DNA from 2 places in the Allorhizobium sp. GW101-3B10 genome. Region 2 is predicted to be linked to the other one. Evidence: predicted binding sites of a transcription regulator. Region 2 holds the regulator's gene; the other holds the start of a gene.
What was found. Region 2 encodes LexA, which represses DNA repair genes until DNA is damaged. Its sites were predicted from a motif close to TGTTCNNNNTGTGTTCNG; they were not measured.

Region 1: a site for LexA is predicted at 5,451-5,468, ahead of AC07Y0_RS20340 (ATP-dependent helicase). Genes of this name have one in related genera too.

What each region holds. Positions count from the first base shown of each region.
Region 1 covers NZ_JBWKZR010000001.1:4,129,860-4,144,776, forward strand. The annotation lists gene AC07Y0_RS20320 (Gfo/Idh/MocA family protein) at 1-135, shown strand, start outside; gene AC07Y0_RS20325 (aldehyde dehydrogenase (NADP(+))) at 159-1,673, shown strand; gene AC07Y0_RS20330 (2-dehydro-3-deoxygalactonokinase) at 1,686-2,618, shown strand; gene AC07Y0_RS20335 (2-dehydro-3-deoxy-6-phosphogalactonate aldolase) at 2,615-3,253, shown strand; gene AC07Y0_RS20340 (ATP-dependent helicase) at 3,321-5,390, opposite strand; gene AC07Y0_RS20345 (DUF1223 domain-containing protein) at 5,699-6,442, opposite strand; gene acnA (aconitate hydratase AcnA) at 6,653-9,346, opposite strand; gene ccmA (heme ABC exporter ATP-binding protein CcmA) at 9,621-10,268, shown strand; gene ccmB (heme exporter protein CcmB) at 10,351-11,010, shown strand; gene AC07Y0_RS20365 (heme ABC transporter permease) at 11,056-11,823, shown strand; gene ccmD (heme exporter protein CcmD) at 11,820-11,993, shown strand; gene AC07Y0_RS20375 (DsbE family thiol:disulfide interchange protein) at 11,990-12,589, shown strand; gene AC07Y0_RS20380 (DUF2585 domain-containing protein) at 12,600-13,193, opposite strand; gene AC07Y0_RS20385 (septation protein A) at 13,190-13,852, opposite strand; gene ftsY (signal recognition particle-docking protein FtsY) at 13,906-14,917, opposite strand, start outside.
Region 2 covers NZ_JBWKZR010000001.1:1,475,026-1,489,942, forward strand. The annotation lists gene trpD (anthranilate phosphoribosyltransferase) at 1-55, opposite strand, end outside; gene AC07Y0_RS07045 (peptidylprolyl isomerase) at 75-1,964, opposite strand; gene AC07Y0_RS07050 (cation-translocating P-type ATPase) at 2,243-4,882, shown strand; gene gltA (citrate synthase) at 4,963-6,252, opposite strand; gene AC07Y0_RS07060 (ComEC/Rec2 family competence protein) at 6,536-9,088, shown strand; gene lexA (transcriptional repressor LexA) at 9,069-9,776, opposite strand; gene AC07Y0_RS07070 (VOC family protein) at 10,027-10,920, shown strand; gene kdsA (3-deoxy-8-phosphooctulonate synthase) at 10,917-11,765, shown strand; gene eno (phosphopyruvate hydratase) at 11,941-13,215, shown strand; gene AC07Y0_RS07085 (FtsB family cell division protein) at 13,359-13,679, shown strand; gene pdhA (pyruvate dehydrogenase (acetyl-transferring) E1 component subunit alpha) at 13,825-14,871, shown strand; gene AC07Y0_RS07095 (pyruvate dehydrogenase complex E1 component subunit beta) at 14,887-14,917, shown strand, end outside.

The DNA.
Region 1 (14,917 bases), 2.7 Mb from region 2:
TATGCCGGTATCTACGAGCGCTTCGCCACGCTGATCCGCAATCGCGAGAGCGACGTGGACTACCAGCCGCTCCGCATCGTCGCGGACGCCTTCCTGTGCGGTGAGCGCCGGGAAGTCGAGGCGTTCGAAGACTGAAAGCAACAGCAAGGATATGCGTCATGGCCTATGAATTCACCGGCAAACACCTGATCGCCGGCCGCTGGGTAGCGGGCGACGAAAGCTTCGCCTCCTCGCCCGCCGAAGGCCCTGTCCGGCACTATTCGATGGGTTCGGCAGCCCTGGTGGACGAGGCCGTCCGTGCGGCGGAAGCCGCCTTCGAGACCTATGGCTATTCCAGCCGGGCCGAACGCGCCGCCTTCCTCGAAGCCATTGCCGAGGAGATCGACGCGCGCGGCGACGACATCACCGAGATCGGCTCCGGCGAGACCGGCCTGCCCAAGGCCCGCCTCGTCGGCGAGCGCGGCCGCACCGTCGGCCAGCTGCGCCTGTTCGCCGCGCATATCCTCAAGGGCGAGTATCTCGACCGCCGCCACGACCCGGCCTTGCCGGATCGCCAGCCGCTGCCGCGGCCGGACCTCAAGCTGATGCAGCGGCCGATCGGCCCGGTCGGCGTGTTCGGCGCGTCCAATTTCCCGCTCGCCTTCTCGACCGCCGGCGGCGATACGGCATCCGCCCTTGCTGCCGGCTGCCCGGTCGTGGTCAAGGGCCACGAGGCGCATCCCGGCACCGCCGAGATCGTCGCGGCCGCCATCGATGCGGCGATCAAGCGTTGCGGCATCCATCCCGGCGTCTTCTCCCTGGTCCAGGGCGGACGTCGCGAAGTCGGCACCGCGCTGGTCGAGCATCCGCTGATCCGCGCCGTGGGCTTTACCGGCTCGCTCGGCGGTGGTCGCGCGCTCTTCGATCTCTGCGCCCGCCGTCCGGAACCGATCCCGTTCTTCGGCGAGCTGGGGTCGGTCAACCCGATGTTCATGCTGCCGGAGGCGATGGCCAAGCGCGGTGAAGCGATCGCCAAGGGCTGGGTCGGTTCGCTCACCATGGGTGCCGGCCAGTTCTGCACCAATCCCGGCATCGTCGTTCTGATCGCCGGTCCTGAGGCCGATGCCTTTGCCGCCGCCGCCGAGCAGGCGCTGGGCGCCGTCGGGCCGCAGACCATGCTGACCGAAGGCATGGCCAATGCCTACCGCTCCGGCGCGACGAAGATCGCCGCAGCCGATGGCGTGCGCGCCGTGCTCACCTCCACCTGCGACCTGCGCAATGCGACGCCCTATCTCTTCGCCACCACCGGCAAGGACTGGCTCGCCAACCATGTGCTCGGCGAGGAAGTGTTCGGCCCGCTCGGCATGATCGTCACCGTTTCGGACGCCGAAGAGATGCTGGCTGTCGCCCGCAGCCTTGCCGGGCAGCTGACGACCTCGCTTCACCTCGAAGCCGGCGACGAGGCGATTGCCGCCAAGCTCCTGCCGATCCTCGAACGCAAGGCCGGCCGACTTCTGGCCAACGGCTTCCCGACCGGCGTTGAAGTGGCCGATGCCATGGTGCATGGCGGTCCCTATCCGGCCTCGACCAATTTCGGCGCGACCTCCGTCGGCACGATGGCGATCCGCCGCTTCCTGCGGCCGGTCTGCTACCAGGACATCCCGGTGGCGCTGCTGCCCGAAGACCTGCGTTAAGGGGTAAGTGAAATGAGCATGCAAGCCGTGGCACTGGTCGACTGGGGAACGAGCAATCTGCGCGTCTGGCTGGTCGATGCCGCGGCAAACGTGCTCGCTGAGCGGCAATCGCCCGAGGGCATGGGCACGCTGTCGCCGGATCGTTTCGCCGGCGTTCTGGAGAGCCATCTGGCCGCGCTCGGCGCCGATCGCGACCTGCCGGCGGTCGTCGCCGGCATGGCCGGTGCCCGGGCCGGCTGGATCGAGGCCCCCTATGCCGAAACGCCGGCGGGACTGACGGATCTGCATCTCAAGGCCGTCTCCGCGCCCGGCATCGACCGCGACGTCCGGATCCTGCCCGGCGTGTGCCAGCGCACTTCCGGCGCCGAAGACGTCATGCGCGGCGAGGAGACACAGCTTCTCGGCGCCGTCGCGTCCGGGCTCTCCGATGCGCTCTTCTGCCTGCCGGGCACCCATTCCAAATGGGTATCGCTCGAGGGCGGCCGGATCAGCCGTTTCAGCACGGTGATGACGGGCGAACTCTTCCAGTTGATTAGCCGGCAGTCGATCCTGCGCCTGTCGATCGGCGAAGGGCGTGCCACCGCCGACCACCCGGCCTTCGGGCAGGCGGTCGAGGAAGCGCTTGCGGGCGATTTCGGCCTGACCAGCCGGCTCTTTTCCATCCGCGCCCGGGCCCTGCTCTCCGGCGCCGACGAGGCGAGCGCGGCTTCGCGCCTGTCCGGCCTGCTGCTCGGCGCGGAGATCGCCGCCATGCGGCCGCGTCTCGGCGAAGGCCAGCGCGTGCAGCTGATCGGCAGCGGTGCGCTGACTGAACTCTATGCCGCGGCACTGTCGCTTGCGGATGTCCAGACCGTGTCGCTCGATGGCGGCGAACTCGTCCGCAAGGGCCTGTTCAGTGCTGCCAGAGCCCTCTTCCCCCACCGTTTCGCGGAGATCGCGCCATGACCACCCCCCGCATCGCCTGGCCGTCGCTCAAGCGCAACCTCGTCGCCATCCTGCGCGGCATCAAGCCGGAGGAGATCGAGGGCGTGGTCGAGGTCCTCGTCGAAGCCGGATTCGAGGCGATCGAAGTGCCTCTCAATTCGCCGGAACCCTTTGCTTCGATCGAGAAGGCACGGCGGCTCGCGCCGACCTCCTGCCTCATCGGAGCCGGGACCGTGCTGGAAGTGGACCAGGTCGACCGCCTGAAGGGGGTCGGCGGCAATCTGCTGGTGACGCCCAATGTCGAGCCGGCCGTGATCCGGCGCGCCGTGGCGCAAGGCATGGTGACCATGCCCGGTGTCTTCACCGCGACGGAAGCCCTCCTGGCCGCCAAATCCGGGGCCGCGGCCCTCAAGTTCTTCCCCGCCAGTGCGCTTGGGCCGGCCGGCATCAGCGCCATCCGCGCCATCCTGCCCAAGGGCCTGCCGATCGGTGCGGTCGGCGGCGTGTCGGATGCGGATTTCGCCGCCTATCTCAAGGTCGGCGTCACCTGCTTCGGTCTCGGCTCCAGCCTCTACAAGCCGGGCGACAGCGCGTCTGCCGTGGCGGAAAAGGCGAAGCGCACGGTCGCCGCCTACGATGCTGCCGTATCGGCCTGACCCTCTCACGTTGAAGTAACGCCGCTGAGGCTCTCGTCCAATTCCGGACCTGTAGCAGTTCGGCCGCTCAGCTCCACATGCCGCGCATGCGCGCCCCGACATCGAGCCGGATCTGCCGTGCGTCGCGCGTGCCTGGCGCGCTCGGCTGGGCCACCGGCCAGGCGGCCGATTCGAAGAATTGCAGAAGGGTCGCCGGAATGAAGCGTGTGCGCGCGGCATAGACATGCCGGTCCCCTTGCGCGTTCTGCCCATGGGTGAAGAAGCGTTGCGGCACGGTCAGGTGCAGGCTGTCCTTGGCCCGCGTCATCGCCACGTAGAGCAGGCGTCGTTCTTCCTCAATCTCCGCCGTGGTGCCGACCGCCAGATCGGACGGGATGCAGCCGTCGACGCAGTTCAGCACGAAGACCGACTTCCATTCCTGGCCCTTGGCCGAATGGATGGTCGAGAGGATCAGATAATCCTCGTCGAGCAGCGGCACGCCCGCCTGGTCGCTCGTGGCGTCCGGCGGATCGAGCGTCAGTTCGGTGAGAAAACGCTCGCGCGAGCCGTAGCCCGAGGCGATCTGGCCCAACTGCAACAGGTCCGCCTTGCGGGTCTCGGCATCCTCGTGGATGCGGTCGAGATGCGGCTCGTACCAGAGCCTGGCGATTTCGATCTCACCCGGCCAGCCCGCCTGACCTTTGCCCATCTCGCTCAGCATGTCGACGAAACGGCCCCAGTCCTCGCTGGTGCGCGGCGGCGGCGGGATTTCGGCGAGCGCCGCCAGCGGATGCGGGTCGGCGGCGATCGCATCGAGGATCTTCGAGGCGGTCTGCGGACCGACGCCGGGCAGCAGCTGCATCAGCCGGAAACCGGCCACCTTGTCGCGCGGGTTTTGGGCAAAGCGCAGCGCCGCCAAGAGATCCTTCACATGCGCCGCGTCGAGGAATTTCAGCCCGCCGAACTTGACGAAGGGGATGTTGCGCCGGGTGAGTTCGATTTCCAGCGGGCCGGAATGGTTGGAGGCGCGAAACAGCACGGCCTGGTCTTTCAGCGTCAGGCCGCGCTCGCGGTTTTCCAGGATCTGCTCGACGATATAGTTGGCCTGCTCGGCCTCGTCGCGCACGCTGACCAGCCGCGGCCGGTCCTCGGACTGGCGCTCGGTCCAGAGATTCTTGGTGAAGCGCTCGCGGGCAAGGTCGATCACCCCGTTGGCGGCGGCCAGGATCGGCTGGGTTGAACGGTAGTTGCGGTCGAGCGTTATAATGTCGGCCGGCGGGTCGAAGCTCGCCGGAAAGTCGAGAATGTTGCGGATCGTCGCGGCGCGGAAGGAATAGATCGACTGGGCGTCGTCGCCGACCACGGTCAGCCCGCGACCGCCCGGCTTCATCGCCGTCAGGATCGACGACTGCAGCCGGTTGGTGTCCTGGTATTCGTCGACCAATACATGATCGAAGCGCCCGCCGATCTCGGCGGCGAGCTCCGGCTCGCTCACCGTCTGCGCCCAGTAGAGCAGCAGGTCGTCGTAATCGAGCACGTTCTGCGCCTGCTTGGCCTCGACATAGGCGGCAAACAGTCCCTTCAGCTCCTTCTCCCAGGTGCTGCACCAGGGATAGGCGGTGCGCAGCACCTCCGTCAGCGGCGTCTGCGAATTGACCGCGCGGGAATAGATGGCGAGGCAGGTGCCCTTGGTCGGAAAACGGCTCTCCATCTTCGACAGGCCGAGATCGTGCCGCATCAGGTTCATCAGGTCGGCGGAATCCTCCCGGTCGTGGATGGTGAAGCCGGGGTCGAGGCCGATCTCATAGGCATAGTCACGCAGGATGCGGGCGCCGATGCCGTGGAAGGTGCCGGCCCAGGTCAGCGCATCGGTGAGCACACCGGCATCGTTGCCCAGCACCTTGCGGCAGATGCGTTCGACGCGGCGGCTCATCTCGGTCGCGGCGCGGCGCGAAAAGGTCATCAGCAGGATGCGGCGCGGATCGGCGCCGTTGAGGATCAGATGCGCGACCCGGTGGGCAAGCGTGTTGGTCTTGCCCGAGCCCGCGCCGGCGATGATCAGCAGCGGCCCGTCCGCGGCCGCGCCCCCTGGTCCGATGCCGTGCACGACGGCGCTCCGCTGCCGGTCGTTCAGTGCCTCGAGGTGTGTTGCGTTCATCCGCTCCCGACATCCCTGCTCGTTCTCTGATCCGGTTTGCCCGACATTGCCCGATTTGGCAAGAACAGAGAGTGAACTTGACGATCGTCAAGTCGAGCGGTCGCAAAGGAAAAACTCTGTGGGGTAAGCCGTTTACGGCTACAACCGGCAATTCTCGGCACGCGCCCCATTTTGGACAAAACAGCGCCCAATTTGGAGTTGAGATTGACGGCTCTTGATTGGCGTCTAGCACGCCAAGAGGGTCCGGTCTGGTGCATTGACCCCTTACCCCCAGCCCCCCAATGCTTTAGACCGGACCCGCCAAGATCTCAAGATTTCGTCTCCGCGGTCATCACCGCCGCGCCGAGGATCGCCGCCGGGTCGCCCCGTGGGCCGCTCGATTGCAGCAGGATGGCAAAGCCGTCCGTCCCCTTTGTCCCGATCATCTTCGCCGGCAGGACGAGGTCGAGCGCGCCGCCGTCCCACATGCCGACGGTCTGCACGTCGGTGACGCTGTTGACGTAATCGATGGTCTTGCCGGTGTTCTCTCCGTCCAGCACCTCGACCGTCTGCTGCTGGCGGAAATAGACGATCACCACATCGGCCCTTCCCCGACCCGCCCCGATCCGGATCGCCAGCTCGTCGCCCTTGCGGCTGGCCTCGACGGGCACGGTCATGCCCTGGCCCTTGGCACGCAGCACCTCCAGGCGACCGTCGAGCGTTTCGGCATCGGTGCCTTTCAGGTGGTCGCGGCCGTTGAGGACGGCCTGCGGCGTGTAGACGCCGCTTCGGCCGAGACTGCGCGCATAGGCATATTGCCGGGCGGTGTTTTCCGGCGAGGCCAGCGTGTCGGCCCAGCCGCGATAGTTCCAGTAGTCGACATGGTAGGAGAGCGCGACGATGCCGGCCTGTCGGGCGAGCGTCTCAAGCGCCCGGTCGGCCGGCGGGCAAGAGCTGCAGCCCTGCGAGGTGAAGAGCTCCACCACGCCCTTCGGCACGGTCGCTTCGTCGGCCTGCGCGGCGAAGGCGATCGTGCAGCTGAGAACCAGGCCGGTAACGATCCTCGAGATCATGGAGCAAAACCCGTTCAACGCTTCCCGGAGCACGCCGCGAGGCGTATTTTCCGGGGTCGGTTCCTGAATGACGTACAGGAATAACCCGTCATCGGTGTCAGTCAAAGTCACGATGGGGTGAAGCCCGCGTCAACGTCGGTGCGGCCCGTCCCCCCATGAAAAAGGCCGCCGGGTTTGTCGCCCGGCGGCCCTGTTTCAAAGCGTGTGCGCCTAAGCCGCGAGATCGCGCAGAACGGTCTGCAGGATGCCGCCATTGTTGACGTAGGTCACCTCGTCGAGCGTATCGATGCGGCAGATCAGCGGGATCTCCTTCACCGAACCGTCGGCATAGGCGATCTTGGCGATCTTCTTCTCGCGCGGCTTGATCTCGCCCTCGAGGCCTTCGATCGTCACGGTCTCGTCGCCCTTCAGGTTGAGCGAGGTCCAGGTCGTGCCTTCCTCGAAGCAGAAGGGGATGACGCCCATGCCGACCAGGTTGGAGCGGTGGATACGCTCGAAGGACTGGGCGACCACGGCGCGCACGCCGAGCAGGTTGGTGCCCTTGGCGGCCCAGTCACGCGACGAACCATTGCCGTATTCGACGCCGGCGAAGATGACCAGCGGCGTGCCTTCGGCCTTGTACTTCATGGCGGCGTCGTAGATCGACATCTCTTCCTTGGACGGATAGTGGATGGTGTAGCCACCTTCCTTGCCGTTCGGGCCGAGCATGTGGTTGCGGATGCGGATGTTGGCGAAGGTGCCGCGCATCATCACTTCATGGTTGCCGCGACGCGTGCCGTACTGGTTGAAGTCGGCGACGCCGACGCCGTTCTCCAGGAGGTAGGCACCAGCCGGGGAAGCGGCCTTGATCGAACCGGCCGGCGAAATGTGGTCGGTGGTGATCTTGTCGCCGAACAGGCCAAGCACGCGGGCATTGACGATGTTCTTCACGCCGGCGCCGGTCTTGCCCATGCCGACGAAGTAGGGCGGGTTCTGCACATAGGTCGACTTGTCGTCCCAGGCATAGGTCTGGCCTGCCGGGACCTGGACGGCCTGCCAGTTGGCGTCACCCTTGAACACGTCGGCGTACTTCGATTCGTACAGTTCGCGGGTGACGTATTTCAGGATGAATTCCTGGATCTCGTGCGAGGTCGGCCAGATGTCCTTGAGGAAGACCGGGTTGCCGTTCTGGTCTTCGCCGAGCGGTTCGGTGGTCAGGTCCTTCTGGACCGTGCCGGCGAGCGCATAGGCGACGACGAGCGGCGGGGAAGCCAGGTAGTTGGCCTGGACGTCCGGCGAGATGCGGCCTTCGAAGTTGCGGTTGCCCGACAGAACGCCCGCGGTGATCAGGCCCTTGTCGTTGATCGTCTTCGAGATCGGCGCCGGCAGCGGGCCGGAATTGCCGATGCAGGTGGTGCAGCCGAAGCCGACGAGGTTGAAGCCCAGCGCATCGAGCGAGGTCTGCAGGCCGGACTTGGCGAGATATTCGCCGACGACCTGCGATCCCGGTGCGAGCGAGGTCTTCACCCACGGCTTGGACTTCAGACCCTTGGCAACCGCGTTGCGGGCCAGAAGGCCGGCAGCGATCAGCACGCTCGGGTTCGAGGTGTTGGTGCAGGACGTGATCGCGGCGATCGCGACGTCGCCATGGCCGATGTCGTAGTCGGTACCTTCGACCGCATAGCGGTTCGTCAGCTGGCCCGGCTTCTTGTAGTCGTTCTCGAGCGCGACCGCGAAGTTGGAGGCGATCGTTTCGAGCGGCAAGCGGCCTTCCGGACGCTTCGGGCCGGCCATCGACGGCACGACGTCGCCGAGGTCGAGTTCGAGCGTGTCGGTGAAGACGAGGTCGGAACCGTCATTGTCGCGCCACATGCCCTGGGCCTTGGAATAGGCCTCGACCAGCGCGATGCGGTCCTTGGTGCGGCCCGACATGGTCAGGTAGTTGATGGTTTCACCGTCGACCGGGAAGAAGCCGCAGGTCGCGCCGTATTCCGGGCCCATGTTGCCGATGGTGGCGCGGTCGGCGAGCGACATCGAATCGAGGCCGGGGCCGAAGAATTCGACGAACTTCGACACGACGCCCTTCTTGCGCAGCATCTGCACGACGGTGAGCACGAGGTCCGTCGCGGTGACGCCTTCCTTGACCTTGCCGGTCAGCTTGAAGCCGATGACTTCCGGCAGCAGCATGGAGACCGGCTGGCCGAGCATGGCGGCTTCCGCTTCGATGCCGCCGACGCCCCAGCCGAGAACGCCGAGGCCGTTGATCATGGTGGTGTGGCTGTCGGTGCCGACGCAGGTGTCCGGATAGGCGATGGTTTCGCCGTCCTCTTCCTTGGTCCAGACGGTCTGGCCCAGATATTCGAGGTTGACCTGGTGACAGATGCCGGTGCCCGGGGGAACGACGCGGAAGTTCTTGAACGCCTGCTGGCCCCACTTCAGGAAGCGGTAGCGTTCGCCGTTGCGCTGGTATTCGAGCTCGACATTGCGGGCAAAGGCGGTCGGCGTGCCGAACTCGTCGACGATGACCGAGTGGTCGATGACGAGGTCGACGGGAACCAGCGGGTTGATCTTTTCCGGATCGCCGCCGAGCGACACCATGGCGTCACGCATGGCGGCCAGGTCGACGACGGCGGGAACGCCGGTGAAGTCCTGCATCAGAACACGTGCGGGACGGTAGGCGATTTCGGCCTCGGCCGTACCCTTGTCGACGAGCCAGGCAGCGATCGCCTGGATGTCGTTCTTGGTCACCGAGCGGCCGTCTTCGTTGCGCAGCAGGTTCTCGAGCAGAACCTTCATCGAATAGGGAAGTTTCGATACGCCGTTCAGGCCGTTGGCCTCGGCCTTGGGAAGGCTGTAGTAGACATAGTCCTTGCCGTTGACGGAAAGGGTCGAACGGCAATTGAAGCTGTCGATGGATTTGGACACGGATAAAGCCCCGCTTATTCTGATAGCCTACACTTGTCGTGCGGACGCCTATGCACTTCATGCACATCAGGATGCGGGTACGGCCATTTCCGCTGTCCGCACGTGGATGATGCTGTTGCAACCCCAGGTTCGGCACAAGGATGATATTCACGCCGACCGCTGGCGTGGTTGCAGGTCTTATAGATAATTTCTAAGAAAGGTGCCAGACCAACGAATGGCGAATTCGGACAATTTTTTGGAAGGGCGACGAGGGTATCGCCGGAAGGTTCAAACCATGCGGCTGATCGCCGAAGACGTGGCCGCCAAACGCGGCGAAGATCTCATTTTCGTTAACGTTTCCTTTCAGTTGGCGCCCGGCGAGGCGTTGGTCCTGACGGGCCGGAACGGGTCGGGGAAATCGACGCTGCTGCGCGTCGTGGCGGGTCTGCTCAGGCCCGAAAAGGGACGCGTCGAGGCGGTGATCCGCGACGGCCGGGAACGGCGTCCGGCGCGCGAGGTCAGCCATTATCTCGGCCATCGCAATGCGATGAAGCAGGAACTCACGGTCATCGAGAATCTCGCCTTCTGGCAGGCCTATCTCGGCGACTTCGAGGGCGGTGAAGGCCGCTCCATCGCGGCGGCGGCCGATGCGGTCGGCCTCGGCGGAATCACGCACCTGCCCTTCGGCTATCTCTCGGCCGGCCAGCAACGCCGGTTCGCCATGGCCAAGCTGCTCGTCGCCCACCGCCCGGTCTGGATCCTGGACGAGCCGACCGCCGCCCTGGATGCCAGCGCCGACCAGATGTTCGCCGGCCTCGTGCATGAACACCTGGCCCAAGGCGGCATCGCCATCGCCGCCACCCACCAGCCCCTCGGCCTCAAGGATGCGAAGACCCTCGTGATGAAGGGGTTCGAGTATCGCGAGACGGGGGAAATGGCATGATGCGGCTGGCCGTTTCCTGCGACGTTCCTTTCCTCCCCGCTTTCACACCTGGCGATTTCAATCGAATGACGAGACATATCGCATGATGGCCCTCTTCCTCCGCGACCTGAAGCTCTCCGTGCGCGCCGGCGGCGGGGCCCTGATCGGGGTCCTGTTCTTCATGACGGTGGTCGCCGTCATTCCCTTCGGCGTCGGGCCGGACCTCAACCTGTTGTCGCGTATCGGCCCGGCGATCGTCTGGATCGGGGCGCTGCTCGCGGCTTTGCTCGGCCTCGACCGGTTGTTCCAGGCGGAGCGCGACGATGGGTCGCTGGACCTCATCCTGATGCAGGAGACGCCGCTGGTGCTGACCGTCTTCGTCAAGTGCCTGGCCCATTGGGTGGCGACCAGCCTGCCGCTGGTCATCGCCTCGCCGCTGCTCGGCCTGTTCATGAACATGAGCGAGACGGCGATCGGTGCCGTCATGCTGACGCTCCTCGTCGGCTCGCCGGCGATCACCTTCATCGGGGCGGCGGGCGCGGCCGTGGCCGTTGCCCTGCCGCGCGGTGGGCTTCTGGTCTCGATCCTCGTCCTGCCGCTCGCCATTCCGGTGCTGATCTTCGGGGTCAGCGCATCCTATGCGGCCGTCGAGGATCCCGCCCCATTTCTGCCGCCCTTCCTGTTTCTGATCGCCATCACGCTGTTCTTCGCGGTGATCGGTCCGGTGGGCGCGGCGCTGGCGCTGCGCAGCGCCTCGGATTGACCGGGATCAATTGCAGAGCGGCCGCTCTCAGGTTAGAAGCATTCCATGAACACCACGAGCCTTGTCCTGTCGAAATTCAGCGAACTCGCCAATCCGACCCGGTTCCTGGCGCTATCCGGCCGCATCCTGCCGTGGCTGTCAGCCCTTACCGCGCTGCTCTTCGCCGTGGGGCTCTACATGAGCTTCACGACCGAAGGCGACTATCAGCAGGGCGAGACGGTGCGGATCATGTATATCCACGTGCCGGCGGCCTGGCTGTCGATGATGTGCTATTCGGTCATGGCCATTTCGGCGATCGGCACGCTGGTCTGGCGCCATCCGCTGGCCGATGTCAGCCACAAGGCGGCCGCTCCGCTCGGCGCTGCCTTCACGCTGATCGCGCTGATCACGGGTTCGCTCTGGGGCAAACCGATGTGGGGCACCTGGTGGGTCTGGGATGCGCGGCTCACCTCTGTTTTCGTGCTCTTCCTCATGTATCTCGGGCTGATCGCGCTCAACCGGGCCATGGACGACGCCTCGAAGGCGGCGCGCCTCAGCGCCGTGCTGATCCTCGTCGGCTTCGTCAACATCCCGATCATCAAGTTCTCGGTCGAATGGTGGAACACGCTGCACCAGCCCGCCAGCGTGATGAGGATGGACGGCCCGACCATCGACCCCGAATTCCTCTGGCCGCTGCTGATCATGGCGATCGCGTTCACGCTGCTGTTCTTCACACTGCACCTGATGGCGATGCGCAACGAGATCTGGCGCCGCCGGATCGCCACGCAGCGCCGCATGGCAGCCCGCATGGCCGGCCGGGAGGTCGCATCGTGAGCCACGCCTTCTACATCTATCTTTCCTACGGTATCAGTGCGGTGATCGTCCTTGCCCTGACCGGCTGGACCTGGTTCGACGGCCGCGCCCGCCAGGCGGAACTGAAGGCGCTGGAAGCGGCCGGCATCCGCCGCCGCTCGGCCACGTCCGGATCGGGGGCTTCCGAATGAGCGAGATCGAGGTCAAAGACGGCGCCCGCCGCGGCATCGGCCGCTACATGCTGGCGGTCATACCCCTGGCGATCTTCGCCGTCTTTGCCGGGACGGCGGGCAAGATGCTCTACGACCAGGAGGTCAACGGCAAGAACGTCTCCGACCTGCCCTCGGCGCTGATCGGCACCCGGGCCCCTGCGCTCGCCATGCCGGCGCTCGTCGGCTCGAACACGCAGGCCCTCACCTCCGAGGCGATCGCCGGCAAGCTGACGCTCGTCAATGTCTTTGCTTCCTGGTGCGTACCCTGCCGGCAGGAGCACCCGATCCTGAAGGAACTGTCCCAGGATCCGCGACTCAATGTCGTCGGCATCAACTACAAGGACAGACAAGACAACGCGCTGCGTTTCCTCGGCGAGCTCGGCAATCCCTACAAGGCCATCGGCGTCGATCCGAACGGCAAGGCGGCGATCGACTGGGGCGTCTACGGTATCCCGGAAAGCTATCTCGTCGCCGCCGACGGCACGATCCTCTACAAGAAGGTCGGCCCCTTCGATCCGCAATCGCTCAAGACCGGTCTTTATCCGGCGATCGAGAAGGCGCTCGCGGGCTCCTGAGGCATGTGCCTCACAGCGCCGCCTGCCATACCTTGACGGCCTCAACCGGCCAGACGAGCATCAGCACGTTGAGCGTCAGGTTGTCGCGGATGACGATGGCGGTTGCGACCTCGAAGCCGATGGCGAGCACAACCGTCAGCCAGACCGGGGCGCGGGCGGCGAAGAGGAAGCCGAGGACCATGGCGACCGTGTCCATTGCCGAATTGAGGATGCTGTCGCCGGTATAACCGATCGCCATGGTCGCGGTGCGGTAGCGGTCGATGATGATCGGCGAATTCTCCAGTAGTTCCCAGGCGGCTTCGACGACGACCGACAGCGTCAGCCGGGCGCTGAACGAGGCGCGGGGCAGGGCGACGATCGCCAGCCAGTAGAACAGGAAGCCGTGGATGATGTGCGACGGCGTGTACCAGTCGGAAATGTGCTGCGAATTGCCGGCCGTGTTGACGCCCGGCTCGAACAGCTTGACGTAGCCGCATTCGCAGATCGGGATGCGGCCCATCAGCGCCAGCGTGACGATCTGAACGATGAGGAAGGCGGCGGCCGCGGCGAGCCAGAAGCGCGTGGCGCGGTCGTCGGCGGCAAGCGTCACGGGACGGTCGCTCATTCGGCCTTGCCTCCGTTTTTCGTTTCCGTTTCCGCTTCGAGCGAGTGGCGCATGATCAGCGGCATCTGGGCGAGCGTGAACAGGATGGTGATCGGCATGGTGCCCCAGACCTTGAAATTGACCCAGACGGCGTCGGAGAAATTGCGCCAGACGACCTCGTTCAGGACGGCGAGGAACAGGAAGAAGATGCCCCAGCGCAGAGTCAGCTTGCGCCAGCCCTCGGCGTCGAGCTGGAAGGCGGCGTTGAAGACGTAGCCGAGCAAGGACTTGCCGAAGAACAGGCCGCCGAGCAGCACCACGCCGAACAGCGTGTTGACGATGGTCGGCTTCATCTTGATGAAGGTTTCGTCCTGCAGCCAGATCGACAGGGAGCCGAACACCATGACGACGATGCCCGAGACGAAGGGCATGATCGGCAGATGCTTGAAGACGATCTTCGAGACGATGAGCGAGACGACCGTCGCCACCATGAAGAGGGCGGTGGCGATGAGCAGCGGGCCGCCGACCGCGGTCAGCGCCGGGAAGGTCCTGGCCAGCCATTCGCCGCGCAGGTTGCCGAAGAAGAAGACCATGAGCGGCCCGATCTCGAGCGCCATCTTCAAGAGCGGATGGTGGCGCTCCTCGGCCGTCGGCTTGGTGTCGCTTTCGATATTGCTCATCGTTTCGTCTCTCAACTCGTTGTGCTACGCCGCTTGCCGCTCAAGGCCGTGGTTCAGTGGGGAAGGCCGGCGATGGCATTGGCGAAATCCTCGGCCTCGAAGGGTTCGAGATCGTCGATGCCCTCGCCCACGCCGATGAAATAGACCGGCAGCTTGTGCTTGGCGGCGATGGCGACGAGGATGCCGCCGCGCGCTGTGCCGTCGAGCTTGGTCATGATCAGGCCGTTGACGCCGGCGATGTTGCGGAAGATCTCGACCTGGTTCATGGCGTTCTGCCCGGTGGTCGCGTCGAGCGTCTGCAGCACGGTATGCGGCGCATCCGGATCGAGCTTGCCGAGCACGCGGACGATCTTTTCCAGCTCCGCCATCAGCTCCGTCTTGTTCTGCAGCCGCCCGGCGGTGTCGATGATCAGCACATCGGCCTTGTCGGCGCGGGCCTTTTCGAAGGCGTCGTAGGCGAGGCCCGCGGCATCGGCGCCGAGCTTGGTGCCGAGGAAGGTCGAGCCGGTGCGGTCGGCCCAGATCTTCAGCTGCTCGATCGCGGCGGCGCGGAAGGTATCGCCGGCGGCCAGCATGACCTTCAGGCCGGAGCCGGAGAGCTTGGCGGCGAGCTTGCCGATCGTGGTGGTCTTGCCGGTGCCGTTGACGCCGACGACGAGGATGACGTGCGGCTTGTGGGAGAGGTCGAGCGCCAGCGGCTTTGCCACCGGCTTCAGCACCTTGGTGATCTCGGCCGCCATGATGCGCGAGACATCCTCGCCGGTCACGTCCTTGCCGTAGCGCTCAGACGACAGGGTGCCGGTGACGCGCATCGCGGTCTCGACGCCGAGATCGGCCTGAATCAGCAGGTCTTCCAGCTCTTCGAGCGTGTCCTCGTCCAGCTTGCGCTTGGTGAAGAGAGCGGCGATCTGGCCGGTGAGCTGCGAGGAGGTGCGGGCCAGGCCCTGACGCAGGCGCTGGAACCAGGAAAGCTTGACGGCCGGGGTCTCTGGCTCCGGCTCGGGCCGGGATGCCGCGGCGGCGAAGCCCTTGGGCAGGGTCACGGCATTGTCCGCATCCTGCGCC
Region 2 (14,917 bases):
GCGTCAGGGCCTGGCGCGTGGCGATCTTGGCGATATAGGGCTTCAGACCGGACATCTTCCTTCTTCCCTTCGCCTCAGCGCACCATTGCCTGTTCGGCAAGCTGCTGGTTGATCGTCACACCGTATTCGTCCTGCAGGCGTCTCACCATCTGGTCGAGGATGTCGTCGCCGGCCGCCTTGGCGATCTCGGTGATCTGGGCGTCGTCGTTGACGAGCGCGTCGCTCGTCGGCTGGGCCTTGACATCCGTCACCTTGAGCAGGATCTGGGTTTCCGGATCGCCGCCGGGGGCGCTGCCGACCGTGCCGACCGGACCACTGAAGGCGGCGGTGACGGCGGCCGTGCCGAGGACCGCATCGTCCGTCTGGCGACGGATGCCGGCCTTGCTCTCGACCGCGATGCCGAGTTCGGTGGCGATGGCTTCCAGCGTCTCGCCCTTGACGGCGCGTTCCTTCAGGCTCTCGGCGCGGGCTCCAAGCGCGATCTTCTGCTGTTCGGCGATCCAGTCTGCGGTCGCCTTCTCACGCACTTCGTCGAGCGTGCGGTCGCGCTCGGCGATGATGTCCTTTACCTCGAGCCAGATATAGCCGTCATTGCCGATATTGACCGGCAGAGCTTCCACACCGACGTCGGTCTGGAACACTTCGGCGAGCAGCGCGGCGCGTTCCGGAAGGTTCGGAACGTCGACTTCCTTCTCGTCCTTGCCGTTGCTGTCGGCTGCCTTGACGGTGATCGGCTTGAGCTTCAGCTCGGTGGCGGCTTCCTCGAGGGTCGAGCCGCCGGCGCGCAGGTCCTCGAACTGGTCGTGCACGGTGGCGATGTCCTCGATCGCGGCGGCTTCCGCCAGCGTTTCGCGGATCTCTTCCTTCACTTCGTCCAGCGGACGGGTGCGGCCTTCCTTGATATTGGTGATGCGCAGAATGACCGGGCCGAGCGCGCCGTCGATGACGTCGGTCGTCGCGCCTTCCTTGGTGACGGCGAAAGCGGCGTCGGCCAGTACCGGATCGGGCAGCTTGTCATGGGAGAATTCGCCGAGCAGCACGTCGCTGGCCGTCTTGCCCTGGTCGGTGACCAGCTGGTCGAAGGCGGTGCCGGCCTTGAGTTCTGCGGCGGCGGCATCGGCCATCTCGCGGTTCTCGAAGCTCAGCTGTTCGATCGTCCGGGTGCCGGCGATCTCGTAGTTCTTCTTGTGGGCCTCGTAATCCTGGCGGATCGCCTCGTCGGAGATCGCCGCCTTGTCGGCGATGTCGGAGGGCTCGAGCTTCACATAGGCGAAGCTGCGGTATTCCGGGGCGCGGTAGCGGGCCTTAACGGTTTCGAACCAGGCGGCGAGCGCGGCCTCGTCCGGGGCCTTGATCGGGTCGATATTGGCATTGGTCAGCAGCAGGTAGCTGACGTCGCGCGTCTCGTCGCGATGGGCCTTGAGCGCGTCGACCAGCGTCTTCGGCGCAAGGAAGCCGTCAGAGGTCGCCTCGACGATCTGGCTGCGCACGGCCACCTTGGAGCGCTCCAGGATATAGTCGTCTTCGCGCAGGCCGGCATTGCGCAGCCGCGCGGTGAAGAGGTTGCGGTCGAACTGGCCCGTCTCGGACTTGAAGGCCGGGTCCTCGGCGATGAGCTGCGCCAGGCGGTCCTTGGAGAGGCCGAGATTCATGTCTTCCGACAGCTGGTCGAGGGCGGCGCCGGCGGAAAGCTGGGCATAGACCTGGCTCTCGACGCCGAGGCCCTTGGCCTGCTCGGTGGTAAGCTTCACGCCGAAGCGGCGGCCGAGGTCTGCGAGCTGGCGCTGGTAGGCGAGGCTGAACTCGCTCGCCGACACCTGCTGGTCGCCGACGGCGATGACGGTGTCCGATGCGGTGTTGAAGAGGGATGCGGAGATGCCCCAGATCCCGAAGGAGGCGACCAACAAGAGCATCAACACTTTTGCGACCACGGTGTGGGCAGCTTTTCTCAGAACTTCCATCATCGGAACTAAATCACCTCATTACAGCTCTTCGCAGACGGCGAAGCGGTTGACGTTCCTTAGAACAAACCGCCGCGGAAATGAAGGGATGTTCGGCGAAAAGGCGCCGGGCGAGACGGTCGCAGCGCGGAGCGCCCGGGGGAGACCGGAATCGGTCGCAGCACCGGCCGGCCAAGGTCCACGCTAGGTCCCCCTTTCACAATGTCGCGGTACCATCGGCATGAATATCGGGTACAACAATCACGACGGCTTCTGGCCGTCCTCGAACATGCGGGGCAGGGATGGCGGAAACGGGTGACATGATGGGCGAGGGGCCTGCAACCCCGATGGGGCTGAGCAGCGCCGAGGCAGAGCTTCAGCTGGAGAAATTCGGCGAGAACCGCCTGCCGGTCGCCGGCAGCCCATCCTTCATCAAGGTCCTGGCGCTTCAGTTCCTGAGCCCGCTGATCTATATCCTGATGGCCTCGGCGGCGCTTTCGACCCTCATCAGCGAGATCACCGACGCCCTGTTCATCGCCACCGTGCTGGTGGTCAATGGCATCATCGGCGCGATCCAGGAATATTCCGCCGGCAAGTCGGCCGAGGCGCTGCGGGCGCTTGAGCAGCCGCATGCGACGGTCATCCGCGACGGCCAGCGGCAGGTGATCGATGCGGCAGGCCTCGTGCCGGACGATCTCGTCATGCTGGAATCCGGCGAACGCGTGCCGGCCGACATCCGCCTGATCGAGGCAAGCGGCCTACAATGCGACGAGGCGGCGCATACGGGCGAGTCGCGCGCGGTGGCGAAGGAAGCGGGCGATCCGGTCTTTGCCGGGACGATCGTGACCCGGGGACGGGCCCGCGGCCTGGTCGTCGCCACCGGCAGCCAGACGGAGCTCGGCAAGATCGCCGGGGCCATCCAGGAGCGCTCGACCGCCAAGCCGCCGCTGATGATCCGGATGGAGGATTTCACCCGGCTGATCGCGGTCGCGGTCGGCGTCGCCATCGTCTTCCTGATCGGCGTTGGCCTGTGGCGCCAGATGGCGCTCGGCGAATTGCTCACGATGTCGATCGGTCTTGCCGTCAGTGCCATTCCGGAGGGCCTGCCGATCGCCATCACCGTGGCGCTCGCCATCAGCATGCGCCGCATGGCCAAGGTGAATGTGGTGGTGCGCAACCTGCCGGCGGTCGAGTCGCTCGGCTCCTGTACCATGATCGCCACCGACAAGACCGGAACACTGACGCTGAACGAGCTGACGGTCACCGATATCCGCCTGCCCGACGATACGCATTGGCTGTTCGACACCGGCGTCGATCCCGTCGCCGGGGGCATTCGCAGCCATGACGGCGAGCAAGACCTTCCGAGCCCGGCCGTCCAGCGCCTGCTGCGGGCGGCGACCCTGCCCAACGAGGGAGAGTTGGGGCGAAACGGCGAGGGCCGCTTCGATCCGATGGGCGACACGGTCGACATCGCGCTGCTGGCCGCCGCGCACAAGGGAGGCGTCAGCAAAACCGATCTCATGGCACGGTACCGTCTGGAAAAGCGCATCCCTTACGAGCCGGAGCTGAAATACGCCGCGTCCTTCCATGTGGATGCCGACCACCTGCACATCTTCGTCAAGGGCGCGCCGGAAATGCTGCTGACCATGTGCGGCACGATGCAGGTGGGCGACCGGGCGGTTCCGGTCGACCACGGCCTCTTGCATCGGCAGATGGATGCGATGACCCGCAAGGGCTTGCGGGTCCTGGCCTTTGCCGAGGGCCGCATGGCGCATACGCTGAACAGCGATTACGGCGACCACATGCTGATCGACCTGAACTTCCTCGGCTTCACCGGAATGCAGGACCCGATCCGCCCGGAAGTGCCGGCCGCGCTCGCTGCCTGCCGCACCGCCGGCATCGAGGTGGTGGTGATCACCGGCGACGATCCGCGCACAGCAACGGCGATCGCCAAAGAGGCGGGACTCGTCTTTGAACCGCAGGACGTGGCCACAGGCGAAGAGGTGGCGGCGGCGATCGCGACGGGCGAACAGACGCTCGACGCGCTCACCCGGCATGTGCGCATCTTCGCCCGGGTCAAGCCGGATCACAAGCTCGCCATCGTGCGCTCGCTCGCCCGCAACGGTCACTATGTGGCCGTGACCGGCGACGGGGTGAACGATGCGCCGGCGCTCAAGCACGCCCATGTCGGGGTGGCCATGGGGCGGGCCGGAACGGATGTCGCCAAGGAGAGCGCCGACATCATCCTCACCGACGACAACTTCGCCTCCATCGTCGCCGGCATCCGCGAGGGTCGGGTCGCCTACAGCAATATCCGCAAGGTGGTCTTCATGCTCGTGTCGACGGGGGCGGCTGAAGTGCTGCTCTTCCTGCTGGCGATGATCCTCGGCACGCCCATGCCGCTCACCGCCGTCCAGCTTCTCTGGCTGAACCTCGTTACCAACGGGGTACAGGACATCGCCCTGGTGACCGAGCCGGCGGAGGGCGACGAGCTCGAACGCCCCGTGCGCAAGCCCGAGGAAACGCTGTTCGACCGGTTGATGGTCCGTCGCATCGTCGTGGCGACACTGCTGATGGGCTGCGGCGGGTTCGGCCTGTTCTACTGGCTGATCTCGACCGGCGTCAGCGAGTTTACGGCGCGCAATCTGCTGCTGGTGCTGTTCGTGCTGTTCGAGAACTTCCAGTGCTTCAACAGCCGCTCGGAGCGGCGATCGGTGTTTCGCCAGTCGCTTGCCTCCAATCCCTTCCTGCTGGTCGGGATCATCGGTTCGCAGGCGCTGCATCTGGGAGCGATGTATGTGCCGGGACTGAACGGCTTGCTCGGCATTAGCCCGATCACGCTCAACGACTGGCTCTTCCTGATGGCGCTCGCCTCCAGCCTGCTGGTGGTGAGCGAGATCGAGAAGGTCATCTATCGCCGGCAACTGGCCGCGCGGCCCTGACGCACGGCGGCTTGCTCTGGCAATGAAAAAGGGCCGGCGGAAAACCGCCGGCCCTTGCATAAGAACGATCTGCGAAGCGCTTAGCGCTTGGTGACCGGAACGTAGTCGCGCTGCGGCGCGCCGGTGTAGAGCTGGCGCGGACGACCGATGCGCTGCTGCGGATCCTCGATCATTTCGTTCCACTGGGCGATCCAGCCGACGGTGCGGGCGAGTGCGAAGAGAACGGTGAACATGGTCGTGGGGAAGCCGAGCGCGCGCAGCGTGATGCCGGAATAGAAGTCGACGTTCGGGTAGAGCTTCTTTTCCTTGAAGTAGGGGTCGTTGAGCGCGATCTTCTCGAGCTCGAGCGCCACCTGCATCAGCGGATCGTCCGCATGGCCGGTGGCTTCCAGCACTTCGTACATGGTCTTCTGCATGATCTTGGCGCGCGGGTCGTAGTTCTTGTAGACGCGGTGGCCAAAGCCCATCAGGCGGAACGGGTCGTTCTTGTCCTTGGCGCGGGCGATGTATTCCGGGATACGATCGACGGTGCCGATTTCCTGCAGCATGTTGAGGGCTGCTTCGTTGGCGCCGCCGTGGGCAGGGCCCCAGAGGCAGGCGATGCCGGCCGCGATGCAGGCGAACGGGTTGGCGCCCGACGAGCCGGCGAGACGCACGGTCGAGGTCGAGGCGTTCTGCTCATGGTCGGCGTGCAGGATGAAGATGCGGTCCATGGCACGGGCCAGAACCGGGTTCACCTTGTACTCGTCGCAGGGAACCGCGAAGCACATGTGCAGGAAGTTGGCGGCGTAGTCGAGATTGTTCTTCGGGTAAACGAAGGGCTGGCCAATGTGGTACTTGAAGGCCATGGCGGCGATCGTCGGCATCTTGGCGATCATGCGCAGCGAGGCGACCATGCGCTGGTGCGGATCGGTGATGTCGGTCGAGTCGTGGTAGAAGGCCGACAGCGCGCCGACGGTGCCGACCATGACGGCCATCGGATGGGCGTCGCGGCGGAAGCCGGTGAAGAACTTGCTCATCTGCTCGTGCACCATGGTGTGGTGCGTGACGCGATAGTCGAAGTCCTTCTTCTGGGCTGCGGTCGGCAGTTCGCCGTAGAGCAGCAGATAGCAGACTTCGAGGAAGTCGCCCTTCTCGGCCAGCTGTTCGATCGGATAGCCGCGGTGCAGCAGCACGCCTTCATCGCCGTCGATATAGGTGATCTTGGATTCGCAGGACGCCGTGGACGTAAAGCCCGGGTCGTAGGTGAACGCGCCGGTGTGCTTGTACAGGGCGCCGATGTCGATGACGTCCGGGCCGATCGTGCCGCCCTTGACGGCCAGGTCGACCGACTTTTCCCCGAGTTTCAAAGAAGCGCTTTTGTCCGTCATGCTAATCCTCCGGAATTGGCGGTTAGGCGTCCGAAAGGGCGCCTTGGGTTTAAGCGTAGGGATGTAGCTATATGATCCGGAAGTTAATGCCAAGCTATCCAAAGGGCAAATTGTGCATCGCGAAAGCAGGCGTGAGATGAAATAATCGGCGTTAAATCGATTGAATAATTTAGGCGCGAAGATGCTTTTCCGCGCACGCATAGCTTGTTAGATTTGTCGTCTTGGAAACCGCCTCGAATTGGCGGTGGAATCGGCGCCCGGCAGGGCGTTTGGGGGGCGGCAAGTGACGGAGTTGGCCGACCGGGAAGTCGTGCTGACCGAGGTGGCGGACACGTTTCCGCCGCCGGTGACGGCGCTCGTCGCGACCCAGGAAACCGTGCCTCGACGCCTGCCGACAGCCGGCATGCCCGTTCGCATCCGCGAAAGGCTGCAACGGGCGGCAGAGGGCTTCGAAGCCGCGCTGAGGCGGGAGCACGATCACGGCCATTTCTTTCATTTCGTTCCGGTGTTCCTGGGGGCTGGGGCCGTCGTCTGGTTCTGCCTCGGGCAGCCGCCGCCGACCCTCGCGCTGGCGGTCCTCTGCTGCGTCGCAACGTGTGCCGGCATGCTGCTCGCTGGCCGCAACCAGCCCGGTTGCCGGCTTGCCACGGCGGCCGCCCTCATGCTTGCCGGCATGCTGCTGGCCGATCTCGAGGTGCGGCGCCGGGCCACCACCATGCTGGACAGCGGCGTCACGACGGTGGTGACCGGGGTGGTCGAGCGGCGGGAGGCGGGCGCCAACGGCGAGTGGCGTTATGTCGTGCGCCTGATGTCGACGGCAGAGCCGCCCCTGCGCCGTGCTCCGGAGCGGGTGTCGCTGCTGGCGCGGGGCAAGGGATCGCCGGCGATGCTCGGTGACCTGCTGACGGGACGGGCCCGCCTGTCGCCACCGTCCGGGCCGGCGCTTCCAGGCCTCAACGACTTTTCCTTCGCCAGCTATTTCGACGGCATCGGCGCCGTCGGCTTCTTCCTCGGTGCGCCGCGCGGGCTGGGCCCCGGACCGGGCGAGCAGAGCCTGTGGGCGGCGACCGAACGGCAGCTGTTTTCCGTGCGTGACGGCATATCGACGCGCATCCGCCGCGTGATCGGCGGCGATCCGGGCGCCTTTGCCGCCTCGATCATCACCGGCGAGCGGCGATCGATGTCAAAGGAAGCGACGGAGGCGCTGCGTCTCTCGGGCCTTGCCCATATCACGGCGATCTCGGGGCTCAACATGGCGCTCGCCTCGGGCATCTTCTTCGTCGGGCTGCGCATGGTGCTCAGCCTGTTGCCGAGGCTGGCCCAGGCCGTCCCGATTAAGAAGATCGCCGCTGCGGGCGCGCTGCTCGCGGCCTTCGCCTATCTGATGATCTCGGGCTATCAGGTCTCGGCCGTGAGGGCCTTCCTGATGACGGCGATCATGCTGGTCGCCGTCCTGTTCGACCGGCCGGCGATCAGCCTGCGCAACCTGGCGCTGGCGGCGATCGTCATCATCGCCACCACGCCGTCGGCGGTGATGGGACCGAGCTTCCAGATGTCGTTCGCCGCGACTGCGGCGCTCATCGCCGGCTATCCGGCATGGCGCGCCCGGCCACGGTGGAACCCCGGCCTGAGGCTGAGCTTCCCGGGGGCGAGATTCCTCGGCGAGGGCGGCAAGCTGATGGCCGGCACCTTCCTCACCTCGCTGATCGGTGGGCTGTCGACGGCGATCTTCGCCATCGCCCATTTCCACCGGCTGGCGCCGCACGGGCTGGAGGCCAATCTCGCCGCCATGCCGATCATCTCGATCCTGGTGATGCCGGCCGGACTGGTCGCCATGCTGCTGATGCCCTTCGGCCTCGACGCCCCGTTCCTGTTGCTGATGGGCATCGGGCTCGAATGGGTGCTGGTGATCGCCCATGGCGTCGCCGGCTGGGGCGAGGCGATCGGCTTCACCCGCATGCCAGGCTGGTTCCTGCCGGTCGCCGCGGTCGGCCTCTTGCTGATGACGCTGCTGCGCACATGGCTCCGGCATGCCGGCTCGCTCCTGCTCGCGGCGGTCATTGGGACGGCGGCGCTGGTGCCGGGCACACCCCCGGCCGACGTGCTAATCGCGGAGGACGGCCGGCTCGTCGGCCTTCGCCTCTCGCAGCAAGGCCTCGCCACCAACCGAACGCGCCCGCCGCGCTTCACCTTCGAGCAATGGCAGGCGGCACTCGGAACCGGCGAACATCTCGGGCCGACGGATCTCGGCAAGGCGGCCGGTCTTCCGGCTGCGGAAGCACCGGCGCCGGCCATGCCGCCGATCAAGTCCCTGCCGCCGACGATGCCGCCGGGCCAGCAGGCGCCAAAATGGTCGGAGGACGATCTGCGCAAAGCGCGCGAACGCATGCGCGGCGCGTTGAAGGAAGCGGGCGAGGGGCGGTTTGTCTGCGAAGGCAAGAACTGGTGCGTGGCGCGGCTCGGCAGCGGATGGACGATCGTCACGGTGGAGGAAGCGGCCTTTGTCGGCGGCGCCTGTGACGTGGCCGACGTCGTCGTATCGGCGCGGCGGGTGGCTTTTCAGTCCTGCCGCTCGGGCGCCCGGCTTTTCACGGCCGAGACATTGCGTCGCAGCGGCGCGGTGGAGCTTTCGCTCGGAGACCGAAAAGCACGGGAGATGCGCGTGACCGCGTCGTTCTCCGGCGACTATCGGCCGTGGTCCGTCCATCGTCTCTATGACTGGCGTAGCGACAGCTTTCAGACCGCTCCCTTACCCGACGGCACCTTCGCCTCAACACCGGCCAGTGATGCCGGCGGCCCTGCGGCCGCCGAGGATGTCAGTGATAGCGGCGGATGAGGCCGACCAGCTTGCCCTGGATCTTCACTCGGTCGGGCCCGAAGATGCGGGTCTCGTAGGCCGGGTTCGCGGCTTCCAGCGCGATCGACGCGCCGCGGCGGCGGAAGCGCTTCAGCGTCGCTTCCTCGTCGTCGACGAGGGCGACGATGATGTCGCCGGGATTGGCGTTGGAGGCGTTGCGGATGATGACCGTGTCGCCGTCCAGGATGCCGGCCTCGATCATCGAATCACCCTTGACCTCGAGCGCATAGTGCTCGCCGGCGCCGAGCATTTCGGCCGGCACGTTGATGTCGTGGGTGTTGTTCTGGATCGCCGAGATCGGCACGCCGGCGGCGATGCGGCCCATGACGGGCACGCTGACCGAATTCGACGTCTCCTCGACCGCCTTCGGCGCGACGGGCGGCGTCTTGCCGAGGCTGCCTTCGATGACGCTGGGCGAGAAGCCGCGGCGCGGCTGCAGGCTCGGCGAATAGGCTTCCGGAAGCTTGATCACCTCCAGCGCGCGGGCCCGGTTGGGCAGGCGGCGGATGAAGCCGCGTTCTTCCAGCGCCGTGATCAGGCGGTGGATGCCGGACTTGGAGGCGAGGTCGAGCGCGTCCTTCATCTCGTCGAAGGAGGGCGGAACGCCCGATTCCTTCATCCGTTCGTGGATGAACAGAAGCAGTTCCTGTTGCTTGCGCGTCAGCATGTTCGGAGCCCCAATTGGTGAAACAAATACGGAACATACACTATATGTTCCATTTGTGTTCCGCAAGTGCCTAAGATTCCGTGAAGTGTGCAGTGCGAAATGAAAATCTTTGCAAAACGGCCTGGACGAGACCTGAGCCAGGGTGGTCCTGCGCGCCGCGAGGGACATCCGACTTGCGCCGCCAGCTTGCCAATCCGGATCAAATGGCGCAAATCTCCGCGCGATCACTCCCGCCGACGAGAGGTGTCGTATGTCCGAACTGAACAAGCCGCGGGGTCTCGACCACCTCGTCCTTCCGGTCCAGTCGCTCGAGGCGGCGCGCCGGCGCCTGACCGACCTCGGATTCACCGTGGCGCCCGATGCGCGCCATCCGTTCGGCACGGAGAATGCCTGCGTGTTCTTCGGCGACGACACCTATCTCGAGCCGCTGGCGATCGCCAGCCGCGAGGAATGCGAGGCGGCGGCCAAGGCCGGCAACATGTTCGTGGCGCGCGACCAGGCGTTCCGTTTCCGCAACGGCCTCGAAGGGCTGTCGGCGATCGTCGTCAAGACCGAGGATGGGGATGCGGACCATCGGCGTTTCGTCGCCGAGGGCTTTTCCGGCGGCCCGATGCTGCATTTCGAACGCGTGTTCAAGATGGCGGACGGGTCGGAGGTTATGGGCGGCTTCAGGCTCGCCTTTGCCGCCGATCTACGGGCACCCGACTTCTTCCTGTTTGCCTGCGAGCGGGTCAATCCGCTGCCGGCCGATCGCGGCGCACTGGCGCGGCACGAGAACGGCGCGCTCGGCCTGTCGACCGTCGTGCTCGGCGAGGACAATCCGAGCGACTTCCAGTATCTGCTGGAGGAAGTGTTCGAGCAGCGCGCGGTCGAGGCGCATTCCTTCGGGCTGTCGCTGCAATCGGCCAATGCCGCCATCGAGGTGCTGACGCCGGCCGGGCTTGCCGGCTATTTCGGGCTCGATACCGAGAATCGCGGACGCGGCCTCATGGGCCGGCTGATCGTCGTCAAGGTTGCGGATATCGGCGTGACAGAGCGGCTTCTCGCTGCTAAGGGCATCGCATTCAGCCGCCGCGGCGCGCGCCTGATCGTTCCGCACGAGGCGGGGCAGGGCGTGCCCTTCGCATTCGAGGAGGTTTCATGAGCAATTCGACCCATTCCGAAGTCGTCGTCGGTGACGGCACCGCCAAGGCGGTCTTCTCCAATTCCAAGCGGTTCTCGCTGATCGCCGGCCCCTGCCAGATGGAAAGCCGCGACCATGCCTTCATGATCGCCGGCCAGCTTTCCGAAATCTGCCGCGAGCTGGGCATCGGCCTCGTCTACAAGTCGTCCTACGACAAGGCGAACCGCACCTCGCTTTCGGCCGAGCGCGGCATCGGCCTGGAAAAGGCGATGGAGGTCTTTGCCGATCTCAAGAAGGAATACGGATTCCCGGTGCTGACCGACGTGCACACCGAAGAGCACTGCCGGCTGGTCGCACCGACCGTCGACGTCCTGCAGATCCCGGCCTTTTTGTGCCGCCAGACCGATCTTCTGGTGGCCGCGGCTCAGACCGGCCGCGTGATCAACGTCAAGAAGGGCCAGTTCCTCGCCCCCTGGGACATGAAGAACGTGCTGAACAAGATCAATGCCAGCGGCAATCCGAACGTGCTTCTGTGCGAGCGCGGCGCCTCCTTCGGCTACAACACGCTGGTGTCCGACATGCGCGCGCTGCCGATCATGGCGGCCATGGGCGCTCCGGTCGTGTTCGACGCCACCCATTCGGTGCAGCAGCCGGGTGGCCAGGGCGGCTCCTCGGGCGGCCAGCGTGAATTCGTCGAGACGCTGGCGCGCGCCGCGGTCGCCGTCGGCGTCGCCGGCCTGTTCATCGAGACTCACCAGGATCCGGACAATGCCCCGTCGGACGGTCCGAACATGGTGCCGATCAGCCAGATGAAACGCCTGCTGGAAAAGCTGCTGGCTTTCGACGCGATCGCCAAGGCCGCCTGACCCGCGATCAAGCGACTATCATCCATGTGGACGCCGGCCCTTGGGTCGGCGTTTTGCATTGGGACGAATGTCGGCATTGCCTTTCGGCTTCTGTCATGCAGCTGCCATTGTATTTTCCGCATCATCGATTAAGACAGGCCATCCTCAATCCCCACCCAAAAGCAGGGAGGCTCCCATGACTGCCATCACCGACATTATCGGCCGCGAAATTCTCGACAGCCGCGGCAATCCGACCATCGAGGTCGATGTCTATCTCGAAGACGGCAGCATGGGCCGTGCGGCCGTTCCGTCGGGCGCCTCGACCGGCGCGCACGAAGCCGTCGAACTGCGTGACGGCGGCAGCCGCTATCTCGGCAAGGGCGTCGAAAAGGCCGTCGAGGCCGTCAATACCGAGATATTCGACGCGATCGGCGGTCTCGAGGCCGAAAACCAGATCCAGATCGACAATCTGATGATCGAACTGGACGGCACGGCGAACAAGTCGCGCCTCGGCGCCAATGCCATCCTCGGCGTTTCGCTCGCCATCGCCAAGGCCGCCGCCGAAGCCACCGGCCTGCCGCTCTATCGCTATGTCGGCGGCCCCAACGCTCATCTGCTGCCCGTGCCGATGATGAACATCATCAATGGCGGCGCGCATGCCGACAATCCGATCGACTTCCAGGAATTCATGATCATGCCGGTCGGCACCGACAATATGCGCGACGCCGTGCGCATGGGTTCGGAAGTCTTCCACACGCTGCGCAAGGAACTGGCGGCCCAGGGCCACAACACCAATGTCGGCGACGAAGGTGGTTTCGCACCGGGCCTGAAGAGCGCGCCGGAAGCGCTCGACTTCATCATGAAGTCGATCGAGAAGGCCGGCTACCGGCCGGGCGAAGACATCTATCTCGCGCTCGACTGCGCCTCGACCGAGTTCTTCAAGGACGGCAAGTATGTGATGGAAGGCGAGGGCCGCACGCTCGAGCCGGAAGCCATGGCCGACTATCTCGCCGAACTGGCCGCCAAGTATCCGATCATCTCGATCGAGGATGGCATGGCCGAGGACGACTGGGACGGCTGGAAGGCGCTGACCGACAAGATCGGCAATTCGTGCCAGCTGGTCGGCGACGACCTGTTCGTCACCAATTCGTCCCGCCTGCGCGACGGCATCAAGATGGGTGTGGCCAACTCCATCCTCGTCAAGGTCAACCAGATCGGCTCGCTGACGGAAACGCTCGACGCGGTCGAAACGGCGCACAAGGCCGGCTACACCGCCGTCATGTCGCACCGCTCGGGCGAAACCGAGGACTCGACGATCGCCGACCTCGCCGTCGCCACCAACTGCGGCCAGATCAAGACCGGCTCGCTGTCGCGTTCGGACCGTCTGGCAAAGTACAACCAGCTGATCCGCATCGAAGAAATGCTCGGCCCGCAGGCCCGCTACGCTGGCACCTCGATCCTGCGCGCCTGATCGACCCCGATCGCATCGCCATCCAGGGCCGCGTTCCGAAAGGGACGCGGCTTTTTTCTTGGCCGGGCCGTTACGGTCAACGATCGGTTAAGCTATCGCCGATAATTTGAAACCATAGTTTTGCGTTTCAAGGCATCATCCGCATGTGGACCAGGCATCACAAGAAGAGAAAATTCGGTCGTCTCATTCTCCCTGCCGTCACTGTCGCGTTTCTCTCCTATTTCGGTTATCATTCCCTGCATGGCGACTACGGCCTGCGCGCGGCGCAGGATTTCGAGCGGCAGCGCATCGCGCGAAGCGCCGAGCTTGCCGAGCTGGTCGGGCGTCGTGAGCGTCTGGAACGCCAGGTCCAGCTGCTGAGCGACGGCTCGCTTGAGCGTGACATGATGGACGAGAAGGCGCGGTACCAGCTCAACATGTCGCGGCCGGACGAAATCGTCATATTTGACAGCTATCTGAATTAACCGAAATCCGGTTAATCTGAAATTTTCGTTCTTTTTCAATCGGATAGATTGAATAAGAGCCATGCATTTATGGCATTGCCCAGCGCGCCTTTCTTGCCTATTCTGCTGCCCAGCAAAGATCCGACATAACCCTAGGGAGGGATGAATGGCGCCGCGAAAAGCCGCGACTGTTACCGGTCGCAAGACTACGGCCAAGCCAGCCAAGAAGGACTTCAGCGAAGGAGCGATCGCCGAGTTCGATCGCGATACCGAACTGAAGGCCTATCGCGAAATGCTGCTGATCCGGCGTTTCGAGGAAAAGGCCGGCCAGCTCTACGGCATGGGCTTCATCGGCGGCTTCTGTCACCTCTATATCGGCCAGGAGGCCGTCGTCGTCGGCATGCAGATGGCGCTGAAAGACGGCGACCAGGTCATCACCGGTTACCGTGATCACGGCCACATGCTGGCCTGCGGCATGAGTGCGCGCGGCGTCATGGCCGAGCTGACCGGGCGTCGTGGCGGCTTGTCCAAGGGCAAGGGCGGCTCGATGCACATGTTCTCCAAGGAGAAGAACTTCTACGGCGGCCACGGCATCGTCGGCGCGCAGGTGTCGCTCGGCACCGGTCTGGCCTTCGCCAACCGCTACCGCGACAACGGCCAGATCTCGGTCGCCTATTTCGGCGACGGCGCGGCCAACCAGGGCCAGGTCTACGAGAGCTTCAACATGGCCGAGCTGTGGAAGCTGCCGGTCATCTACGTGATCGAGAACAACCGCTACGCCATGGGCACCTCGGTGTCGCGCGCCTCGGCCCAGACCAATTTCGCCCAGCGCGGCCTCGCCTTCAACATTCCGGGCCTCCAGGTCGACGGCATGGACGTGCGTGCCGTCAGGGCGGCTGCCGAACAGGCCGCCGAATATTGCCGCACCGGCAAGGGCCCGGTCATCCTCGAAATGATGACCTACCGCTATCGCGGCCACTCCATGTCCGACCCGGCGAAGTATCGCTCCAAGGACGAGGTGCAGAAGATGCGCTCCGAACACGATCCCATCGAACAGGTGCGTGCGCGCCTGCTCGAAAAGGGCTGGGCGAGCGAGGACGAGCTGAAGGCGATCGACAAGGACGTCCGCGACATCGTCGCCGACTCGGCCGATTTCGCCCAGGCCGATCCGGAGCCGGATGTATCCGAGCTCTACACCGACATTCTTCTGTAATCGGGGAGGGAACCCATGCCGATCGAAATTCTCATGCCCGCCCTCT